Regions from separate parts of the Companilactobacillus halodurans genome, predicted to be linked through region 1. Evidence: predicted binding sites of a transcription regulator. Region 1 holds the regulator's gene; each other region holds the start of a gene.

The links. Region 1 encodes HrcA, which represses chaperone genes, less so after heat shock. Its sites were predicted from a motif close to TTAGCACTCNNNNNNNNNGAGTGCTAA; they were not measured.
Region 2: FHL05_RS11920 (ATP-dependent Clp protease ATP-binding subunit) is a predicted target of HrcA. The motif match lies at 2,874-2,900, and genes of this name have one in related genera.
Region 3: groES (co-chaperone GroES) is a predicted target of HrcA. The motif match lies at 1,544-1,570, and genes of this name have one in related genera.

The regions. Positions count from the first base shown of each region.
Region 1 is NZ_VDFO01000025.1:17,129-21,683, forward strand. Features, by position in the region: gene truB (tRNA pseudouridine(55) synthase TruB) at 1-478, shown strand, start outside; gene ribF (riboflavin biosynthesis protein RibF) at 491-1,417, shown strand; gene FHL05_RS07510 (hypothetical protein) at 1,438-1,980, opposite strand; gene hrcA (heat-inducible transcriptional repressor HrcA) at 2,160-3,206, shown strand; gene grpE (nucleotide exchange factor GrpE) at 3,222-3,836, shown strand; gene dnaK (molecular chaperone DnaK) at 3,884-4,555, shown strand, end outside.
Region 2 is NZ_VDFO01000063.1:2,085-6,639, reverse strand. Features, by position in the region: gene FHL05_RS11925 (MucBP domain-containing protein) at 1-152, opposite strand, end outside; gene FHL05_RS11920 (ATP-dependent Clp protease ATP-binding subunit) at 625-2,826, opposite strand; gene FHL05_RS11915 (phosphocarrier protein HPr) at 3,153-3,419, shown strand; gene ptsP (phosphoenolpyruvate--protein phosphotransferase) at 3,419-4,555, shown strand, end outside.
Region 3 is NZ_VDFO01000009.1:51,243-55,797, reverse strand. Features, by position in the region: gene FHL05_RS03500 (hypothetical protein) at 1-770, shown strand, start outside; gene FHL05_RS03495 (CPBP family intramembrane glutamic endopeptidase) at 847-1,473, opposite strand; gene groES (co-chaperone GroES) at 1,615-1,899, shown strand; gene groL (chaperonin GroEL) at 1,953-3,590, shown strand; gene FHL05_RS03480 (alpha/beta hydrolase) at 3,744-4,555, shown strand, end outside.

The DNA.
Region 1 (4,555 bases):
AATCCATATCTATGATTTTCAAATGGTCGGTGAACCGGAATTCGATGAAGCAACTGGTTATCAAAAAATCAAGTTTCACGTCCGCTGTTCCAAAGGGACTTATGTCCGGACTTTAGCAGTTGAATTCGGCCGAATACTTGATATGCCGGCCTTTATGTCACAATTGACTCGTGTTAAGAGTGCTGGCTTCAAACTATCAGAGACCTTTACCTTAGGCCAAATCAGAGAAATGATGGACAATAATGATCACAGCTTTTTGAAGACAATCGACGAAGTCCTAAAAGACGTTCCTAGTCATGAATTGACAGATGAAGAGTGGGAAGTCCGCGTCTTGCACGGTGGCTTTTTAGAAAAAATTGATTCAGATAAAACAAAGCAGCTACGTGTCACACGTCAAGGTATAACTAAGGCTCTTTACAAGTATGATAAAGTAAGGGATATGTGGATTCCTGATTTAATGTTATTGAACAATAAGTAAAAGAGGGTAAAAATGCAGATTATAAACGTAGAGCATCCGTTGCAAGAAAAGCAACGTCCGCTTGAAGATACAGTTTTAATCATGGGCTTTTTTGATGGCGTTCATCTGGGTCATCAAAAAGTTATTAAAACTGGAGTCGAATTGGCTAAGGAACATAACCTAAAGTCCATCCTCTTAACGTTTGATCGTTCACCAAGAACGGTTTATCAACATGAAAAGAATTTTAAGTATTTATCGACGCCAAAGCGAAAAGCTGAGTTGGTTGAAAAATTAGGAGTCGATTATCTATATTTTGTTAAATTCAGTGAAGCGTTTGCTAAATTAAAACCACAAGAATTCGTTGACCAATATATGATTGATTTAAAGGCCAAATATGTTGTCGCAGGTTTTGATTATACTTATGGGAAAAAAGATATTGCCAATATGGCTAATTTGCCAAATTATGCCCGCAATAGTTTTGAAACTGTGACGGTTCCTGAACAGTTGATCAATAATCAAAAGATTGGTTCAAGTGCCATCAAGAGATTCATTACTAGCGATAAAATTGCAATGGCCAATGAATTTTTAGGTTACAATTACCAAAATCAGGGAACTGTAATTCACGGACTGCAAAGGGGCAGGACCTTAGGCTTTCCGACAGCTAATATTGCTGTTGATGGCGACCAAGTTCTGCCTTCAATTGGGGTTTATGCGACGAGAATCAAGGTTGACGGCGTTTGGTATAAATCGATGACTTCTGTTGGCTACAATGTAACCTTTAAAGAAAATACGGGAATAACTGTTGAAACCAATATTTTTGGCTTTGATCGTGATATTTATGGAAAACACGTGAGTGTAGAGTGGGTCAAATACTTACGTGGTGAAATCAAATTCTCTGGAGCAGAAGGTTTGATTGCACAATTAGAATTAGACAAGAAAAATTCAATTGAAATTCTATAAAAAAAGGAAACAAGGATAAATTATTGATTATCATCCGAGTTTCCTTTTTGATTGTTGTCTGAATTTTTAAAAGTAAGTTTGCCGTAAACGACGGGATGCAGCTGTTCGATTATTCGATCCTGTTTATCGAGCTTTCTTAACAGTGATTTCAGGTTAGGATCGTCTTGTGCCAATTTTTCGATTTCCTTGCGTTTTTTGATTCTTTGATAAGCGTCGTCAAGTTCTTCAGCAATTGTTTCACGCTTTCTAAGTTGCGTATACACTTCTTTAGAATATTCCTCAACTTGGTAAATCTGTTCTTGAGGGATGACGGCTAAAATTGGCTTTTTAGCGAATTCTAATCCAGCTTGATAATCGACATTAGTTACGACTGCGCAGACCACAGGCGTTTGATTATAACCACTATTAGGTACGATTACGAGATCATCAACGTGAACTTTAAAACCGGTACTGATATAGGCATAGGTTTTGCCAGCTGTTAATGAAAGTAAACTTGGTGTTTCAATTAAATCTTGATAATCTGAAGTAGTCAAAAATTTGACGCCAATGATTTGATTTTTCAATATTTTGAACCTCTCTAATCGATTTTTACTTCTGAATATCATTATAAACTCTTGTTTAAAATAAAAATGGAAATAATTTTGAAAAATAAGCTTGCATACTTGACACTAATAGGATAGATTGTTATATTTTACATTGTTAGCACTTAGGTATGAATAGTGCTAAAAAGGAGGACGGTATAATGCTATCACAACGTCAAGATGCAATCTTGAGAGAAGTCGTGCGCATATTTACAGATACCGGCCAGCCGGTTGGTTCGAAGACATTGATGAATGAATTACCGTTCCATGTAAGTTCTGCGACAATCAGAAATGAAATGGCAGTTCTTGAAGAAGTGGGCTATCTCGAGAAAACTCATCTTTCTTCAGGAAGAATTCCTTCAGCGATGGGATACCGCTATTATCTTGATAATTTGGTGCAACCAACTAGTGTACCGCAAGATATTGCACAAAGAATCGATGAGGACTTTGGGAAAACTTATCATCAAATCGGTGATATCATTGAACAATCCGCAAAGATTCTGTCTCATCTTACAAGTTATACAGCAATCACCTTGGGTCCAGAGAGCAGTTCGATTCTCTTAACGGGATTTAGAATCGTGCCTTTGAATCCACACCAACTTATGGCAATCATTGTCACAAGTGATAATAATGTTGAGAATAATATTTATACAATTGATGATGATTTTGATACTTCACTGATTGAAAAAATCGTCAATATCGTTAATGACAAATTGGTTGGACAACCCTTGCCAAAAGTTATTAGGATGTTGCATAACGATGTTCCAGCAATTCTTTCCGAGTACATGTACTCAACTAGCGGTCTGTTAGATATGATGGATCAACTGTTTAAGAAAGCTGGCTCAGAGAAGTATTACGTCGATGGGCAATTGAACCTGTTAAATTACGCTAACAATGATGATCTATCGCAAGTTCAGTCGTTATTCTCGATTATCAATCAAAGTAATGATTTAAGAAAGTTATTGGACCCAAGTATTAGTGATGACGGCATCAAAGTTCGTCTCGGTAGTGAATTAGGTAGCGATGCTTTAAAGAATTATAGTATCATTACAGCGAACTACGATGTTGGTCACCATGGTAAAGGTGTAATTGCGTTACTTGGTCCGACAACAATGCATTATTCACAACTGATTGGATTGTTAGGAGAATTCAGAGTTGAATTAGCCAAACGATTGATTGACTATTACTCAAGGTATGATGATTCTTGAAATTAGGAGGAAGCAATGGCAGATAAAGAAAAAAATCAAGATTTGAAGTCAAAAGAAACTGCAGAAAAGTCTACTGCAAAAGATACAGCAGAAAAAACAGCTGCAAAGGATACTTCAAAGACTGATAAGGCAACTGAGAAATCAGCTAAGAAAGAAAATGCTCATCAAGATCCTAAGGATCAAGAGATAAAAGATCTGAAGGCAAAGAATGGGGATTTGGAAGATAAATTCTTAAGAAGCCAAGCTGAAATTCAAAATATGAATAATCGTCATAAGAAAGAAGTTGCTGGCATTCTGAAGTATGACGGTCAAAAATTGGCAACTGAAATTCTTCCAGTGATCGATAATCTTGAACGTGCCCTAGATGTTAAAGCTGATGATGAATCTAGCAAGCAACTAAAGAAGGGTATCGAAATGGTGCAACAACATATGATGAAAGCTCTCAAAGATAATCATGTGACTGTAATCGATAATGCTGGTGAAAAATTTGACCCAGCATCAAGTCAAGCCGTTCAAACTGTTCCCGCTGATGACAAACATCAAAAGGATACAGTCGTTCAAGTTTTGCAAAAGGGTTATAAATTAGAAGATCGTGTGCTTCGTCCAGCAATGGTCGTTGTAGCACAATAATAAAGTTAATAAATTTAATAATATAAAATTAAAAGAGGTTTAGGTTTATGTCAAAAGTTATTGGTATTGATTTAGGTACTACAAACTCTGCTGTAGCCGTTCTTGAAGGTGGCTCTCCAAAGATTATCACTAATCCAGAAGGCGCAAGAACAACTCCTTCAGTTGTTGCTTTCAAAGATGGTGAAATCCAAGTTGGTGAAGTTGCTAAGAGACAAGCTATCACAAATCCTGATACAATTTCATCTATCAAGCGTCACATGGGTGAAGCAGATTACAAAGTTACTGTAGCTGGTAAATCATATACGCCACAAGAAATTTCAGCATTCATCTTGCAACATATCAAGAAGTTCTCAGAAGATTATCTTGGTGAAAAAGTTACAGATGCTGTTATCACAGTTCCTGCATACTTCAACGATTCACAAAGACAAGCTACTAAGGATGCTGGTAAGATTGCTGGTCTAAACGTTCAACGTATCGTTAACGAACCAACAGCTTCAGCACTTGCTTATGGTCTTGATAATGACAAGGGTGACGAAAAAGTTCTTGTTTATGACCTTGGTGGTGGTACATTTGATGTTTCTATCCTTCAATTAGGTGACGGAGTCTTCGAAGTACTTTCAACAAATGGTGATACACATCTTGGTGGTGATGACTTTGACCAAAAGATCATCGACTGGCTAGTTGCTCAATTCAAGGCTAAGAATGGCGTTGACTTGAGT
Region 2 (4,555 bases), on a different contig from region 1:
TGGATGATTTCTTTACCGATAGAATCAACATAATGGACCTTGATTTCGACATCATCGCGAGCTATTTTTTTTACTTTAGGTGAGAGTACATCATTTTCCATAGTTCTTTCCCCGTTATGGGAAAATTGCTCATTTTTAATTTTCTTTCCCATAAGAATCCCTTCTAACTTAAATTACCGTAATTCTAACATGAAAGAGGTAGGGAAAATGCCGACGGATGGCTGTTAGCGAGATATTTAAAGGAAAAACAAGAAAGAGTAAAGAAAATTTTAAACAATGGAATAAAAATAAGAGTAAAAAAGATTGAGCACAATTATAATTCAAATTATTTTGGTACAAAAATTTTGGTAGCAATTTGAGACTTTTCAATAATAATGGAGGTTATCAAGAGTTATTAAAGAAGCTGTTCGAAAATGAATTGGTTTCCTCAGAAAACTCCTCATCAACAGCCGTTGACAAAGAGACAAATTAACTTGGAATAAGGACAATGAAATTTTATTGTTTATTCAATCTAATTGGAGTGCTGTAGAAACTTATAAAACGATTTTAAACTGGTCAAATGAAGATAGTGTATAAAAAAAGGCTGAAACTTAACGTTTCAGCCTTTTTCATAAGCACCACTAATTATTTTGTAGTATCAGGTGCACTATACTTTGAAATTTTAATTTCACCCTTATCAAGGTGGGCTTCCAATTCCTTATCCTTAGAGTTATCTAGGAAGTAATCGGCAACCTTGTCTTCGATTTGTTCTTCAATTACACGACGAAGTGGACGAGCACCCATCTTAGGATTGAAGCCTAAATCAACTAATTTATCCTTAGCATCTTTTGTAACATGAATGCTTAGACCTTGATCAGCAATCATCTTGTTAGTATCGTCTAACATTAAATCAACGATCTTGAGCAAGTTGTCCTTGGTCAAGGAATTAAATTCAACGATGCCATCGAATCTATTCAAGAATTCTGGTTTAAAGAATTCTGATAAGCGATTCATGATTGAATTTGTTTTACCAGAAGCTTCAGCACCGAAACCAACATTTGCTTCTTGCAAACCTTGTCCAGCATTTGAAGTCATGATAATAATTGTATCTTTGAAACTAACAGTTCTGCCTTGTGAATCAGTCAAACGACCATCATCTAGGATTTGCAAGAACATGTGCATAACATCTGGATGAGCCTTTTCAATTTCATCAAGCAAAATCAAACTGTATGGATTACGACGAACTTGTTCAGTTAATTGACCAGCTTCTTCGTAACCAACATACCCTGGAGGCGAACCGATAAGCTTTGACACGCTTTGTTTCTCCATGTATTCAGACATATCGAATCTAATCATCGAATCTTCTGAACCAAAGAGTTGACGAGCTAATTGCTTAGCTAACTCTGTCTTACCAACACCAGTAGGCCCAACAAATAGGAATGATCCAATTGGACGACCTGATTTATTGAAACCAACTCTGTTACGACGAATAGCTCTAGCAACTTCGCCAACAGCTTTATCTTGGCCAATGATATGACCTTTCAAATCAGTTTCTAAGTTCTTTAATTGAGCTTGTTCGTTTGATTGCAATTCTCCAACAGGAATGTTGGTCTTCTCTTCAACAATCTTTTGAATGTCTCTTTCAGTTACAATATTTTTATCTGCTGGTTCATCCTTATTACTATTCTTCATATCTTGGAATTTAGTAACTTGATCACGATAGTAAGCAGCCTTTTCGTAATCTTCATTGCGGAGGGCAGCTTGCTTTTGAACTTCAGCATCTGAAATCTTGTTATCTAAGTCAGCCACATCAACATGATTGATTTGCAAGTTCTTCTTTGAACCAGCTTCATCGATTAAATCGATAGCCTTATCAGGTAGAAATCTATCTTGAATATAACGAGCTGATAGTTCTGCCGCTGATTTGATAGCTTCTTTAGAGAATTTTACATGGTGATAATCTTCATATTTAGGTTGCAATCCCTTGAGGATTTGGACAGTTTCGTCAACAGAAGGTTCGTCAACTTGAACTGGTTGTAAACGACGTTCAAGGGCAGAATCTTTTTCGATTGTCCGATATTCGTTAAGGGTTGTTGCACCGACTAGTTGCAAATCGCCACGGGCTAGGGCAGGTTTCAAAACGTTACCTGCATCCATTCCGCCTTCAGCATTACCTGCACCGACAATTTCATGAATTTCATCGATAAAGAGGATAATTTCTTTGTTCTTTTGTAATTCATTGATCAATTGTTGCATTCTTTGCTCGAATTGACCACGAACGCCAGTACCTTGAACTAGTGAAACTACGTCTAGTCTAACGACATGTTTATGTTGCAATTTTTCAGGAACATCGCCATCGACGATTTTTTGAGCCAAACCTTCGACAACAGCCGTCTTACCAACACCAGCTTCACCAATTAGAACTGGATTATTTTTTGTTCTTCTATTTAATATTTCAATTACACGATCGATTTCCTTGTCCCGACCGATGACTGGATCAATTTGACCTTTTTTGGCGAGATCAGTTAAATCAACACCATACTTATCTAGGACTCCGTTGCCTCCTGAACGACGGCCATTATTTCTATTGCCGTTGCCCGTTTGAGGTTGAGGACCTTGTTGCTCGAAAGCATTGTTTGGTTGCTGACCACCATTTAAGGCGTTGAACAAGTCTTCGAAACTAGAAAATCCGCCTGGATTTTGTGCCATATTATTCATACCTTCATTAGCTTGATTTCTTAATTTTTGATAACAGTCTTGGCAGAGATTAACTTCTGTCCGTTGACCATTAACACTTGTGTACAGATGAATTGTCGCTTCATTTTTGTGACAATTTTGACATAACATTCGCACCCCACCTTTCCTTTATCACAGGATACAACGGTAGTATATAATTAGCACTCGACGAATGCAAGTGCTAAGTCTTGGAAATGATAAATTTCTTTATCTAATAGAAGAAATATATCTTTTTTTCAATTTTTATTGAAAAATGTAAATAATATAAACGCTTTCAGGCTCTAGTGTTGTAAGCGTTAAACGTCTTATCGTGCTTGGTTTATAACGACTTTTTTTGGCCAAAGCCCTTGTGAAAAATTGAAGATAATGGTAAATTAATTAGTGAATATTTGTAGGTCTACTACAGAATTTTATAATTATATGGTGAGGTATTTATTATGGAAAAGAAAGAATTTCACATTATTGCAGAAACAGGAATCCACGCACGTCCAGCAACTATGCTAGTACAAACAGCTAGCAAGTTTAGCTCAGATATTAATATTGAATTCTCAGGCAAATCAGTAAACTTGAAGTCAATCATGGGTGTTATGTCACTCGGTGTTGGCCAAGGTGCTGATGTTACAATTTCAGCTGATGGTGACGATGCTGCTGATGCTATCGTTGCTATTGGTGACACAATGACAAAGGAAGGATTGGCAGAATAATGGTTAAAACTATTAAGGGAATTGCAGCAAGTGATGGTATCGCTACTGCTGAAGCATACCTTTTAGTTCAACCAGATTTGTCTTTCACTAAGAAAAGTATTTCAGATGCTGATGGAGAAATCGGTCGTCTAAAGGATGCTATTTCAACATCAGATGATGAGCTAACAAAAATCAGAGATACCGCTAAGGAATCTCTAGGTGAAGAGGAAGCTCAAGTTTTTGATGCTCACAAGATGATTTTGGCTGATCCTGAATTTACGGGTGCAGTTGAAAAGGAAGTTTCAGATAAGAGTGTTAATGCTGAACAAGCACTTCACGATGTTTCTGAAAACTTTATTTCAATATTTGAAGGAATGACAGATAACCCATACATGCAAGAAAGAGCAGCCGATGTTCGCGATGTTACGAAACGTGTCATGGCACATCTACTAGGCGTTGCATTACCTAACCCAGCATTAATTGACCATGAGGTCGTTATTGTTGCTCACGATTTAACACCTAGTGATACAGCTCAATTAAATAAGAAGTATGTTAAAGGTTTCGTTACTGATATTGGTGGTCGTACAGCTCACTCAGCCATTATGGCACGTTCTCTTGAATTGCCAGCTGTTGTTGGTACAGATACGATTACCAAAGATGTTAAGAAGGGCGATAAAGTCATCGTTGATGGCTTAAACGGTTCTGCAATCGTTGAACCTTCCGATGACGATATCAAACATTACAGTGAATTAGCTAAGAATTTTGCTGCAGAAAAAGCAGAATGGGAAAAATTAAAGGATCAACCTTCAGTTACAGCTGATGGCAAACACTTTGATATTGCTGCTAATATCGGTACACCTGATGATTTACAAGGTGTTATTGATAATGGTGCCGAGGGTGTTGGTTTGTATCGTACAGAATTCTTGTACATGCAATCAGACAGTCTCCCAACTGAAGAAGATCAATTTAAGGCTTATAAGAAAGTTCTTGAAGGCATGAAAGGTAAGGCAGTTGTTGTCCGTACAATGGACATCGGTGGTGATAAGCATTTACCATACTTGCCACTTCCTGAAGAAATGAACCCATTCTTGGGCTACCGTGCTATCCGTATTAGTTTGGATAGACAAGAAATCTTCAGAACTCAACTAAGAGCATTG
Region 3 (4,555 bases), on a different contig from region 1:
GTCAAGATAAGGTAGTTTACAATTCCACCATCACTAATACTAGTAATGGTGCTCGGCTCAAGGATGCCACCTATACGGTGCCATTACGATCAGATACAAAAGTTAACAAAGTTTTGATCGATGGCGAAGAGACGAATGATTATTCAGTTACTAGTGGCAGTGGGGAAGATGATTTAAAAATTAAGAACCTCGCTTTTGGAATCAATCAAAGCCATGAAATTGAAATTCAAACGACTGTCAGTGACGTCAACAGTCGTGAGAGCTTCCGGTCCAATGCTCATATAGAAGGAACTGATGATAATGGCAATACCGTCAAGAAAAGTGGCGATACTAGGACTTTAAACTTGATTACCAATAAACTCGAATATCAAGTTAATGATATCGATTATGGAACCATTAAACCAATTGGGAATGAGAAAGTTATCTATCGTCAAGATGAAACTAATTGGCCAAATAATATTATGAACGTTGATGATATGAGAAGAAGTAAATCAGGCGTGCAATTATATTTGAGTCAAGCTGCCGATTTTACTGATGATAGTGGCAATGTTTTACAAGGACATCTCAAGTATTACGATGATGATGGTGAAGCTGATCTTCTCAATAACTCCATTCTTGTTTCCAACTCTACCAGTGGCCAGGGAATGAACTCATTAAGCTGGCGTGCTGACAAGGGTGTGTTACTGGAAATGGATAATAGGATGATGAATGCTTCTGGAAATTACCATACTAAATTAAATTGGACTTTTGTAGATAGTCTTGATGAATAAAATTAGTGCTAAAAAAAGACAGATTATTTTCGATAAAATTCGAAAGTAATCTGTCTTTTTCTGTAAAGTGCTTGACCTAGGCAATAGCCAAAGTTAACACGATGGCATTCATCAATAAGTGACTGCCAGCACTGGCATAAATATTTTTTGATTTGTAATAAACAAATGAGAACCAAAGTCCCATGGCGACATAAACTAAAAATCTTGTATCTTGATGCATGAAAGCAAACAAACAAGCAGAAATTATTGCAGCAATATAAACATTGGTTGGTTTAATCAAGTTAGCGAAGAAAACTCGTCTGAAGATGATTTCTTCCATGATTGGTGCAGCTATCATAACGTAAATGAAATAGTATGGATAAGCTTTGACCATCAATAATAATTGCAAGGTGTTTTGGGAACTGGTATTAGCGTTAAAAATTAATTGATCAGCAAAGCCAATTCCGTATTGCAAAACAATAGCACCGATGGTTCCGATAATAATCCACTGCAAATCATGATTTAAAGTAGTTTTTTTCTCAAATTCATTTCGACCACTTAATTTGACTAAATAAATCATAATTCCGGTTGCAATCAGTGAACCGATAGTCAAAGTAACAAAATAGCCTGAGCCCGTCACAGAAAGCATTGATAGACCAGTACCCAAACATAATAATAGGATATAGGTCAACAGTGTAAAGAACTGATTTGTTTGGTAAGACATAGTTTCCTCCATATTTTTTAAAGGTAAATACTTGCATGTTACTGATAAAATGTTAATATAAAACTTGTGATTAGCACAAGAGAACTTCGAGTGCTAAATATTAATAATAAACTTAAAAATAATCAATCGGAGGGATTTAAATTGTTAAAACCACTTGGAGATAGAGTCATTGTAACAGTCGATAAAGAAGAAGAAAAGACAGTCGGTGGCATTGTTTTGGCAAACAACGCTAAGGAAAAGCCACAAACAGCGCAAGTTATTGCTGTAGGTGACGGATTAGTTGCTGACGATGGAAAGAAAGTACCTATGAGCATTAAAAAAGGTGATAAGATTCTTTTCGATAAATATGCTGGCTCAACAGTTAAGTATGAAGATAACGAATATTTGATCCTTCATGAAAAAGATGTCATGGCAATTGTTGAATAACATTAAAAATTAATCAAATAAAAATTTAAATTAATTATGGAGTGTGAAAATTAATGGCTAAACAAATTAAATTTTCAGAAGATGCACGTTCAAAGATGATGGCTGGTGTCGACAAGCTAGCTGATACAGTTAAGACAACACTTGGACCTAAAGGTAGAAACGTTGTTCTTGAAAAGAGCTATGGTTCACCTGAAATTACAAATGATGGTGTTACGATTGCTAAGAGTATTGATTTAGAAGATCACTTTGAAAACATGGGTGCTAAGTTAGTTTCTGAAGTTGCTTCAAAGACAAATGATATTGCTGGTGATGGTACTACTACAGCTACTGTCCTTGCCCAAGCAATCGTTAAGGAAGGTATGAAGAACGTTACAGCTGGTGCAAATCCTGTTGGTATCAGAAGTGGTATCGAAAAGGCTACAAAGGCTGCTGTTGATGAACTTCACAACATTTCACACAAGGTTTCCGGCAAGAGCGATATTGCTCAAGTAGCTTCAGTTTCATCAGCTAGTGAAGAAACTGGTAAATTGATTGCTGATGCCATGGAAAAAGTTGGTAACGATGGTGTTATCACAATTGAAGAATCAAAGGGTATCGATACGACACTTGATGTTGTTGAGGGTATGCAATTCGATCGTGGATACATTTCACAATACATGGTTACTGATAACGACAAGATGGAAGCTGACTTAGACAATCCATACATCTTGATTACTGATAAGAAGATTTCAAATATTCAAGATATCTTGCCATTGCTACAAAAGATTGTTCAACAAGGCAAGTCATTGCTTATCATTGCTGATGATATTGAAGGTGAAGCTCTACCAACACTTGTTTTGAACAAGATTCGTGGTACATTCAATGTCGTTGCCGTTAAGGCTCCTGGCTTTGGTGACCGTCGTAAGGCTCAACTAGAAGATATTGCTACATTAACAGGTGGTACAGTTATTACTTCTGACCTTGGCCTTGAACTAAAAGATACAACTATGGATCAATTAGGTTCAGCTGGTAAAGTTACAGTTACAAAGGACAACACAACAATCGTTGAAGGCTCTGGCGATAAGGATGCTATTGACGAACGTGTTGGCTTACTTAAGAAGCAAATTGGTGAAACAACATCAGACTTTGACAAAGAAAAGCTTCAAGAACGTTTGGCTAAATTAGCCGGTGGCGTTGCTGTTGTTAAAGTTGGTGCTGCTACTGAAACTGAATTGAAAGAACGTAAGTACAGAATTGAAGATGCTCTAAACTCAACACGTGCCGCTGTTGAAGAAGGTTACGTTGCTGGTGGTGGTACAGCTTTGATGAATGTACTTGATAAGGTTACAAGCCTTAAAGAAGACGGTGACGTCCAAACAGGTATCAACATCGTAGCTCGTGCACTTGAAGAACCACTACGTCAAATTGCTGAAAATGCTGGTTTCGAAGGTTCAGTTATCGTTGAACACATCAAGCAACAAGATAATGAAGTTGGTTTCAATGCTGCTAGCGACAAGTGGGAAAACATGGTTAAGGCCGGCATCATCGACCCAACTAAGGTTACTCGTTCAGCTCTACAAAATGCAGCCAGTGTTGCCGCATTGTTGTTGACAACTGAAGCTGTTGTTGCTGACAAGCCAGAACCAAAAGATAATAACGCTGCTCCAGCAGGTGGCAATCCTGCAGCCGGCGGTATGGGCGGCATGATGTAATTTTTAAATAAATTACTGATTGGTTAGTCTTGATTTAAATATTTAAATTAAAAATTAATTACCTCTTAAGTGAGTAGATTGAAAATGAATCTATTTACTTGAGAGGTTTTTTTGTTGAATAAAGTTATAAAATAAACATGGGGTGTTTATTTCATGACAAATCAAAAAATTACTGAAGCTATTTTAGCAATGAGAAAAGAATTCCAAACAAATGATGATAAAAGGGATGCTGGACTTCCCACCAAGGTTAAAGGTGTTAAAAGAATCGATAACCTTTCTTATGGTCCAGATCCCAAATGGAATCTCTTAGATATTTATTTACCAGAAAATGTTGATAAACCAATTCCAACAGTTATTAATATCCATGGTGGCGGCTGGTGCTATGGAACAAAGGAAACATATCAATTTTATGGCTTGAATTGGGCTAAGAATGGTTTTGCTTTTGTTAATCCTAATTACCAGCTAGCTCCAGATGCAGTTTTTCCAGAAGAATTGAATCAAGTCGACCAATATATCCATTGGGTAGCTAATCACGCTAAAGAATATGATTTAGATACTAACAATGTCTTTTTAGTCGGTGACAGTGCTGGTGGTCAAATGGCTGAACAATATGTAACCATTTTGACCAATAATAAGTATCGCAAATTGTTTGGTTACGAATTACCTGATTTGAAATTCAGGGCAGTAGCTTTGAATAGTTCAGCTAATTTCATGCTTGATCCAGGGACTATCTCAGGTGCTGTCGGTGGCTACTTTACGGATGAAGTTGTGAAATCTCAAAGAGAAAAGCTAGATACCGAAAAATACATCAATCAAGACTTTTTACCAACTTATATCTCAACTGCAAATAATGATTTTGTCAGAAACAACTCGATCAAAATGGATGGTTTCTTAACGGCTAAAGGAATTACGCATATTTGTAAAATGTATGGAGATCAAGAACATCCCAGAGCACATGTTTTCTT